Regions from separate parts of the Nocardia sp. CA-128927 genome, predicted to be linked through region 3. Evidence: riboswitches for the same ligand, from Rfam matches in the RefSeq annotation. Region 3 holds a riboswitch; each other region holds the start of a gene.

Region 1 (2,168 bases), 1.1 Mb from region 3:
AGCGCGGCGGCGCCGAGCACGTTGGGCGAACCGCCCTCGTGCCGCTGCGGGGCGGGCGCCCACTCGGCACCGGTGGTGGTGACCTCGCGGACCGCGCCGCCACCGGCCAGGTACGGCTCCGCGTTGTCGAGCCAGTCACGGCGGCCGACCAGCACGCCCGCGCCGAACGGCGCGTACAGCTTGTGGCCGGAGAACGCGAGGTAGTCGATGCCGGTGTCGCGCAGGCTGATTCGCCGATGCGGCGCGAGCTGCGCGGCGTCGACGAGGATGCGGGCGCCGCACTGGTGGGCGATGGTGGCCAGGCGCTCCAGCGGCAGCACCTCGCCGGTCACGTTGGACGCGCCGGTGACCGCGAGCAGCGCGGCGGGCTTGCTACACAGCTCGGCGACGAGCCGCCCGATGGTCTCCTCGACGGTGGCCGCGGCCTGCACGACGCGGCGGCCGTGCCTGGTCCACGGCAGGAAGTTGGCGTGATGCTCGATGTCGAGCACCACGGTGTCGCCGGGCACACAGGACGCGAGCAGGTTCAGCGAGTCGGTGGTGTTGCGGGTGAACACCACCACCTGGTCGTCGGCCGCGTCGAGGAAGCGGGTCACCGAACCGCGGGCCGCCTCGTAGCACTCGGTGGAGATCCGCGAGGCGTAGCCGGCGCCGCGGTGCACGCTCGCGTAGAACGGCAGCAGCTGCTGCACCCGGTCGGTGACCTGGGCCAATGCGGGGGCGCTCGCGGCGTAGTCGAAGTTGGCGTAGGTGGTCGTCCCGCCCTGGACGAGCGGTACCTGGAGGTCGTCACCGGAAACCCTGGCGAGGGGGGCACAGGTCTGGGTGGCCACAGCAGTCATCACGAAATCCCGTCGGCTCTGGGACTCGTGATCAGAAGATTCGTCGAGTCCGCGCTTGCCGCACCCGGTCGGGCGTCGGCCTGGTCGTCACCCGGAGCACCCCACCGCGGAGGAGGGTTGCCGACCAGCAAGCCGGGGCTGAACGCTGGTACTCATGACCTGACCCGAGATTGGCAGATGTCCCCCGGCCCTGTCAACTGGTCCGCGACGCCGCGTGTTCGCCCGGAAAACCCGTCCGCGCTGGTCACCCGCGGCGGGCGCGGGTGGAAATCCGTTGCTTATCCGGCGACTTTGCGGTCACATCATGAGGTGTCACTTTCGCTCCTGATCAGCTTCATCGGCCTGTGCGTCCTGCTGGCGCTCACCCCGGGCCCGGATTCGTTTCTCGTGCTGCGGTTCTCGCTGGTAGACGCCCGACCGGGGATCGCGGCGGCGATCGGGTCGGCGCTGGGCGGGATCCTGTGGGCGGTGGTGGTCGCGGCCGGTGTCGCCGCGGTGCTGGAGCAGTCGGCGACCGCGTACCGCGCGCTCAAGGTGGTCGGCGGAATCTACTTGGTGTACTTGGGTATCCGCGCGCTGCTCGATCAGCGGCGGCAGCGCAGGGCGGGGCTGGCGGCCGAGGGCGCCGAGGGCCTCGCGCAGGCGGGCGGCGGCACCCGCGTATCGGTTCGCTCGGCGTTCACCGCGGGCGTTTTCTCGTGCATGTTCAACCCGAAAGTCGGCCTGTTCTATCTCGCCGTGCTGCCCCAGTTCCTGACCGAGGTCACCTTCGCCAACACCCTCGCGCTCGGCGCCGTCGAATCGACCATTGCCGCGGTAGCGATGGTGCTCCTGGCCCTGGCCGCGTCCCGCGCGGTCGCGCTGCTGCGCCGCCCGAAGATCCGGGATCGGCTCGAACAGGCCAGCGCCGCCATCCTGACCGCCCTCGGCATCGGCACCGCCGCCTCCGCGGCCTGATCGATTCCGCTCGAAACGCCCTGAGCTGCAAGATCACCAGGTCGATGTGGGGAATCACACCGGCCTGAGCGGATCGACGCAGCGATCACCTGGCGAACCCGCCGGGCAACCCGCCCACCAGGGGTTGCTTCGGCGCGTCCGGCGGAAATCGCCACGACCTGCAACAACCCCGCCTGCGGCCGGAAGACCGGCAACCGCGCCGGTGAACAACAAACGTCGACAACCCCGAGTACCGTGGACAACTGGTCACCGTGGTGTTTGCCCACTGGTAACCCAGCTATGACACAAACAACAGGGAAGTGCGAGGCAGGTCGAATGGGAGGTGGGCAGGGCGTCATGCTCCAACCACAGGTTGATGTGACGGTGGAC
Region 2 (2,168 bases), 3.8 Mb from region 3:
GACGGCGAGTGCGGTGCTCATCGGGTCGCTCCTCGCGGTGCGGTGGAACCGGAATCGGCGATCTCGCGCAGCTTCTGCCAGGCCCGCTGGGTGGGCGACGGCGGTGGCGTGCGCTGGGTGCCCTTGGCGTAGTGGCGCTCGATGTAGTACTGCGCCACCGAGAGAATGGTGGTGAGCACGATGTACCAGGCGGTGGCGACCAGCAGCAGCGGCACCACCCGGCCGTTGCGTCCGTAGATCACCTGGACCTGATAGAACAGCTCGGCGATCGCCATCACCGACACGATCGAGGTGCCCTTGAACAGGCTGATCACCTCGTTGGTCGCGTTGGGCAGGATCGACCGCATGGCCTGCGGGACCACGATGGAGCGGAACTGCCGGACCTTCGGAATACCCAGCGCGGCAGCGGCTTCCAGCTGACCGGCGTCGACCGAGATGATGCCCGCGCGGATGATCTCGGCCGAATACGCCGCCTGATGCAGCGCGAGCCCGATCACCGCCGCGGTGAACCCGCTGATCACGCCGTTCACCTCGAAGGTGAAAAACGCGGGGCCGAACGGTATTCCGACCGACAGCGTGTTGTACAGGTAGGCGATGTTGAACCAGAACAGCAGCTGCACGATGAGCGGAATCGACCGGAACGCCCAGATGTAGCACCACGAGATCACCCGCAGCACCGGGTTGTTCGACAGCCGCGCGATAGCCAGCGCGGTGCCGAGCAGGAAGCCCAGGGCGGTACCCCACGCGGTGAGCTCCAGGGTCACCTTCAGCGAGGCGAGCACCGACTTCGCGGTGATGTACTTCGCGAAAGTCGGCCAATCCCAACCGGGATTGGTGACCAGGCCGTGGATGAACTGGGCGAGCAGGTTGAGCGCGACGGCGCTGATCACCCAGCGCCACGGATGCCACGTCTTGGCGACGGTCGGCGCGGAATCGCCCGGAACGGTGGCGGATTCGGCGGGTGTCACGGGGGAGTCCGCGATGCTCTCGGTCGACGCGGGCACGGACTTGTCCGGCGCCAGGTCCAGAACGGCGTCGGGGACGGCGACGGCATCGGGTGCGGCGGACGCACTCATGACTCCACCTCGCGGGCGCTCGGCTCCGTCATGAGTGCGAAAGCAGCTGTGTCATTTGTTCGCTCGCTGCGCTCACGCATGGTCGAGGTCCTTCGGAAGAACGAACGGACCGCGCCACATCGGGCCGCGGTCACATCACCCGGCCAGCGACGGGTGCAACAGACTGGCTGCGGGTCAGCCCCGACAGCTCGCGGATGTCACTTTGCATTGATCGATATGACGGCGGCCCCAACGGGTGCCTCGGACAGCAGCGATGATCACTTCGGTTCCTCCATCGGTCCCGGCGGAAGCACCCGCACCCGGTGAACCGGGGGGTTGCTGCGACGTCGACGAGCCAGGTCTCTCGGTCGCTCTGGATGGTTGTCGCCGATCCGGACACCGGACGATGTCAGGGTCGAGCCGAATTATCATGCCCAGCAGGCGAACCCTTGGGCAAGGGAAGTAATCACCGTGAGCGTAGATCTTGCCGTAGCCCGATTCGCCGGGTAAGTCCGGTAGCCGGATATGCGCTGGCGCAGTGTGATCGGGCGCTCACGCGCTCGGGGCGGCTCCGTCGGGGAGCAGCATACGGCTCGTCGGAGGTGTCCGTGTGCGGACCCCGCGAAGTCGGGCCGCAGACCTGATGTGTGCGCTTGCGCAACTGAGGGGAGGGGATCGATCGGCAGTGCTGGAGCGGTGGGCTCGAGGTGACACGCCGATAGCTTGCCAGGGGCAATACGGGCTGTTCACAGCGTTTGCCGGAGTACCGTCAGCCTTCGATTGTGTCGACGATGAGAAGAGGTCTCCGTGGCCGTGCAACGCCGTCTGACCGTATTGTCCGCCGTGGCGACCTGCTCGGTCGCACTGGCGCTCGCGGCACCGACCGCGGGCGCGGCCCCGATCCCGCCCGCCGTGCCGCCCGTTCCGCCCGCCGTGGCGAGCGACCGTCCCGCCCCGACCGGCACCGCCGCACCCGGCGACCTGTTCGGCGTCTACAACACCGCGATAGATGGCCTGCGCGCCTTCGGCATGCAGCCGTTCCTCTACCCGACCGCGGCCGCGTTCTGCCTCAACGGCACCTCGCTCGGCCTCGCACCCGCCGTAGCCGGGGCG
Region 3 (2,168 bases):
CGCTCGCGCCCATCCGCGTCGGGGTCGAGCGTCGTATATCCCCGTCGACCAGGGATCATCGTCATATGAGCGATCAGCAGTCACCTGCGGAGGACGAAGTCATCGAGGTCGACCAGACCGACAAGCGTTCCGTGGCACCGTTCGTCGCCGCAGCCGTCATCGCGGTCGTCGTGCTCGGCGCGATCATCATCGGCGGCGCCATGTCGCCCGCTGAGAAAAATGTCACAGAATCGGACAAGATCGCCGCCGCGGTGCGCAACTTCGTAGAGGGCTCCAACACCACCGACTTGGTGCCCCCACCAGGCACGGGCTGCCAGAACTTCGACCCGAAACGCTCCCCACTCGCCGGGCGTTCGGGCGGCGGAAAGACCGTGGAAATCACGAAACTCGTCGATCCGGCGGTCGATGGCGACCGGGCGAAGGCCACGGTAACCACCAAAGTCGACGGCGATGAGGCGACATCGACCTGGAATCTGACTCGATCCGGTGGCAAATGGTTGGTCTGTAATTGAGCATTCTCATACCGTGAGCAGCCATTTGACAGGGCGACCCTAGTCCAGGCAATCTCAGCAGAAGGTCATGAGAACCAGTGTCAAGCCCCGGCAATACTGGTCGGCAACCCTCCTCCGCGGTGGGGTGCTCCGGGTGACGACCTGGCCGCGCGTCAAACCCGAGCGCGGCAAGTGCGGATTCTAGGAGGGTCCAGATGAGTTATGCCGGTGACATCACCCCGCAGCAGGCTTGGGATCTGTTGCGGGACAACCCCGAAGCCGTCTTGGTCGATGTGCGCACCGAGGCCGAGTGGAAGTTCGTCGGTGTGCCCGACACCAGTTCGATCGAGCGCCCGACGGTGCTGATCGAGTGGGTCGATTCGACCGGCACGCGCAACGGCGAGTTCACCGAGCAGCTGGTCACGGCGCTCGACGGGCACAACCCGGAAGCCCCGGTGATCTTCCTCTGTCGCTCGGGCCAGCGCTCCATCGGCGCGGCGATCGCCTCGACCCAGGCCGGGTTCGGCACCTCGTACAACGTGCTCGAGGGTTTCGAAGGCCCGGTCGGCGCGGACGGACATCGCGGCGGCACCGGCTGGCGTGCCCTCGGGTTGCCTTGGCGGCAGTCATGAGTACGTGCTGCACGTGCTGTAGGTCAGCATTTGGAGGGCCGGAGTTTGCGCGCCCAGGGGTGTGGTCGCGCAGCGGGAGGCAGTCGTGATTACCGGTGGTGCGTTCGACAAGCCGCTGCCCGAGGGTGTCGGTCCCGCGACACTCGGTGTGCGAGGGGGGTTGCGGCGCTCCGGTTTCGAGGAAACGTCCGAGGCGCTGTACCTGACCTCGGGCTTCGTCTACGAGAGCGCGGAGGCCGCGGAGGCCGCGTTCACCGGCGACGTGGAGCATTTCGTCTACTCCCGTTACGGCAACCCGACAGTCGCCATGTTCGAGGAGCGGATGCGGCTGCTCGACGGCGCCGAGGCGTGCTTCGCCACCGCGAGCGGAATGTCCGCGGTATTCACCGCTTTGGGCGCGCTGCTCGCCGCCGGTGATCGACTTGTGGCCGCGCGCAGCCTGTTCGGGTCCTGCTTCGTGGTGTGCAACGAGATCCTGCCGCGCTGGGGCATCGAGACCGTCTTCGTCGACGGCGAGGATCTGGACCAGTGGGAGCAGGCACTGTCCGTGCCCACCCAGGCGGTGTTCTTCGAGACACCGGCCAATCCGATGCAGACCCTCGTCGACGTGCGCCGGGTCACCGAGCTCGCACACGCCGCGGGCGCGAAGGTGGTGCTGGACAACGTCTTTGCCACCCCGCTGCTGCAACGCGGTTTCGAACTCGGTGCCGACGTGGTCGTCTACTCGGGCACCAAGCACATCGACGGCCAGGGCCGGGTACTCGGTGGCGCCATCCTCGGTGCGAAGGATTACATCGAGGGTCCGGTGAAAACCCTGATGCGCCATACCGGTCCGGCGCTGAGCCCGTTCAACGCGTGGACGCTGCTCAAGGGTTTGGAGACAATGCCGCTGCGCGTGCGTCATTCGACCGAATCCGCACTGCGCATCGCCCGATTCCTGGAGACGAACAAAGCCGTCAGCTGGGTGAGATACCCCTTCCTGGAATCACATCCGCAGCACGACCTGGCCACCAGCCAGATGAGTGCGGGCGGCACCGTGGTCACC
Region 4 (2,168 bases), 1.9 Mb from region 3:
TCACGTCGCCGCCGCCGCGAAACCGGCACGCAGATCGGTCAGGATGTCGTCGATTCCCTCGATCCCCACCGCCAACCGGACCAGGCCCGGGGTGACACCGGCGAGCAGTTGCTCTTCGGGCGTCAGCTGCGAGTGTGTGGTCGACGCGGGATGAATCACGAGGGAGCGCACATCTCCGATGTTAGCCACATGGCTGTGCAGGGCTAATCCGTCCACGAACTTCTTGCCCGCATCGACACCGCCGCGCAGCTCGAAGGCGACGATCGCGCCCGGGCCCTTCGGTGCCAGCTGCTTTGCCCGCTCGTACCACGGCGAGGTCGGCAGGCCCGCGTAGATGACCTTCGTGACGTCCGGCTGTTCGGCCAGGAACTCGGCCACCGCCTTGGCGTTGGCGACATGCCGCTCGACCCGCAGGCTCAGCGTCTCGATGCCCTGGCTGATCAGGAACGCGTTGAACGGCGAGATCGCCGAGCCGAGGTCGCGCAGCAGTTGCACGCGGGCCTTGAGCGCGAAGGCGGGCGCGCCGAGGTCGGCGAACACCGCACCGTGGTAGCTCGGGTCCGGGGTGGTGAAGCCGGGGAAGCGCGGCTGGCCCTGCGCGTCGGTCACCGTCCAGTCGAAGTTGCCGCCGTCGACGATCACGCCGGCCACCGCCGAGCCGTGCCCGCCGAGGTACTTGGTCGCCGAGTGCACGACGATGTCGGCGCCGTGCACCAACGGCTGGATCAGGTATGGGGTGGCCACCGTGTTGTCCACGATCAGCGGCAGTCCGGCCTCGTGCGCGATGGCGGAGATACCGGGAATGTCGAAGATGGCGCTGCTCGGGTTGGCGATGGTCTCGCCGTAGAACGCCTTGGTGTTCGGCCGGATCGCGGCCCGCCACTGGTCCAGGTCGTCGGGGTCGTCGACGAAGGACACCTCGATGCCGAGCTTGGGCAGCGAGTAGTGGAAGAGGTTGTAGGTGCCGCCGTAAAGGTGCGGGCTGGACACGATGTGGTCGCCCGAGGACGCCAGGTTCAGGATCGCGAACGTCTCCGCGGCCTGCCCGGAGGCGAGCAGCAGTGCGGCGACACCGCCTTCGAGCGCGGCGACGCGCTGCTCCACCACGTCCTGGGTGGGGTTCATGATCCGGGTGTAGATGTTGCCCGGCTCGGCGAGCCCGAACAGCGCCGCGGCGTGATCGGTGTCGCGGAAGGCGTACGAGGTGGTCTGGTAGATGGGCAGGGCCCGGGCACCGGTGGTGCCGTCGGGGGCCTGTCCCGCGTGTACCTGCTTGGTCTCGAAGGACCACTGCGCCGGATCGAAGTCGGCTGCGGGCACGGTGGAATCACTCATGAGCTTTGCTCCAAAGAAAAGGTTGTTCGCCAGAACTACGGGGGTTATCGGGATTTGGGCGAAGGACAACAACACATTTCGGGAACCTCCTGAAAGCGCGCTTGCTCTCGACCTTCGAGAGCCCGGTCATCACCCGGAGCACCCCACCGCTGCTGGAGGGTTGCCGTCCAGCAAGCCGGGGCTTCGCGCTGGCACTCATGACCTGAGGGCATCATAACCGGACGCCCCGCGACGGCCGAAACCTATCCGCGAACTCAGCCGGACGCGCTGGTCCGCGCGCCGCCGCAGACCCGGACGAACTCGTCGAAGGCCGCGGTGAACGAGTTCCGGCCTGCGGTAGCGGCGTCGTGCAGATCGTCGTAGTCGAACATGCTCTCGCCGCATTCCATGGCGAGGTGGGCGATGAGCTGCCAGGTGCCGAGGATCAGCCGCACCGGGAGTGCGCAGGGCGTGGTGGCGAGTCGTTCGGCGACCACCGCGGCGATGGCGATGTTCTTGCTGTCGGCGTGTTCGATGCTGCGCGCGCTGACCGCGGGACTGCTGCGCACGATCCGCTGCATCTGCTGGAACTGCCGGAACGAGACCGGCCCGCCCGCGGGTTCGCTGACCGCGCGGTCGATCACCTGCAGGAACGCCGTGCGCAGCGATTCCAGTTCGTTGTCGGTGACCGGGAGTCGGCGCAGCGTCTCCGCCACGGCCTGGCCGAAGTCCTGCACCGGCCCGAGGACGATGTCCTCTTTGCTGTCGAAGTACCGGTTGATCGTGCGCGGTGAGACGTCCGCGGCGTTGGCGATCTGTTCGACCGTCGTCGCGTCGAAACCCTGTGTGTCGCA

What was found. Region 3 has a riboswitch for S-adenosylmethionine ahead of ACQPW1_RS46575 (rhodanese-like domain-containing protein). Riboswitches for the same ligand answer to the same signal wherever they lie in the genome.
Region 1: another riboswitch for S-adenosylmethionine. It lies ahead of ACQPW1_RS03145 (aminotransferase class V-fold PLP-dependent enzyme); the one in region 3 lies ahead of ACQPW1_RS46575 (rhodanese-like domain-containing protein).
Region 2: another riboswitch for S-adenosylmethionine. It lies ahead of ACQPW1_RS15785 (amino acid ABC transporter permease); the one in region 3 lies ahead of ACQPW1_RS46575 (rhodanese-like domain-containing protein).
Region 4: another riboswitch for S-adenosylmethionine. It lies ahead of ACQPW1_RS06425 (bifunctional o-acetylhomoserine/o-acetylserine sulfhydrylase); the one in region 3 lies ahead of ACQPW1_RS46575 (rhodanese-like domain-containing protein).

What each region holds. Positions count from the first base shown of each region.
Region 1 is NZ_CP192087.1:639,014-641,181, reverse strand. It holds gene ACQPW1_RS03145 (aminotransferase class V-fold PLP-dependent enzyme) at 1-842, opposite strand, end outside; SAM riboswitch class IV at 889-1,002, opposite strand; gene ACQPW1_RS03140 (LysE family translocator) at 1,152-1,799, shown strand; gene ACQPW1_RS03135 (Pls/PosA family non-ribosomal peptide synthetase) at 2,136-2,168, shown strand, end outside.
Region 2 is NZ_CP192087.1:3,338,562-3,340,729, forward strand. It holds gene ACQPW1_RS15780 (amino acid ABC transporter ATP-binding protein) at 1-21, opposite strand, end outside; gene ACQPW1_RS15785 (amino acid ABC transporter permease) at 18-1,076, opposite strand; SAM riboswitch class I at 1,345-1,439, opposite strand; gene ACQPW1_RS15790 (hypothetical protein) at 1,863-2,168, shown strand, end outside.
Region 3 is NZ_CP192087.1:10,032,082-10,034,249, reverse strand. It holds gene ACQPW1_RS46580 (Rv0361 family membrane protein) at 66-512, shown strand; SAM riboswitch class IV at 576-692, shown strand; gene ACQPW1_RS46575 (rhodanese-like domain-containing protein) at 707-1,123, shown strand; gene ACQPW1_RS46570 (O-succinylhomoserine sulfhydrylase) at 1,209-2,168, shown strand, end outside.
Region 4 is NZ_CP192087.1:1,391,725-1,393,892, forward strand. It holds gene ACQPW1_RS06425 (bifunctional o-acetylhomoserine/o-acetylserine sulfhydrylase) at 1-1,335, opposite strand; SAM riboswitch class IV at 1,428-1,538, opposite strand; gene ACQPW1_RS06430 (TetR/AcrR family transcriptional regulator) at 1,590-2,168, opposite strand, start outside.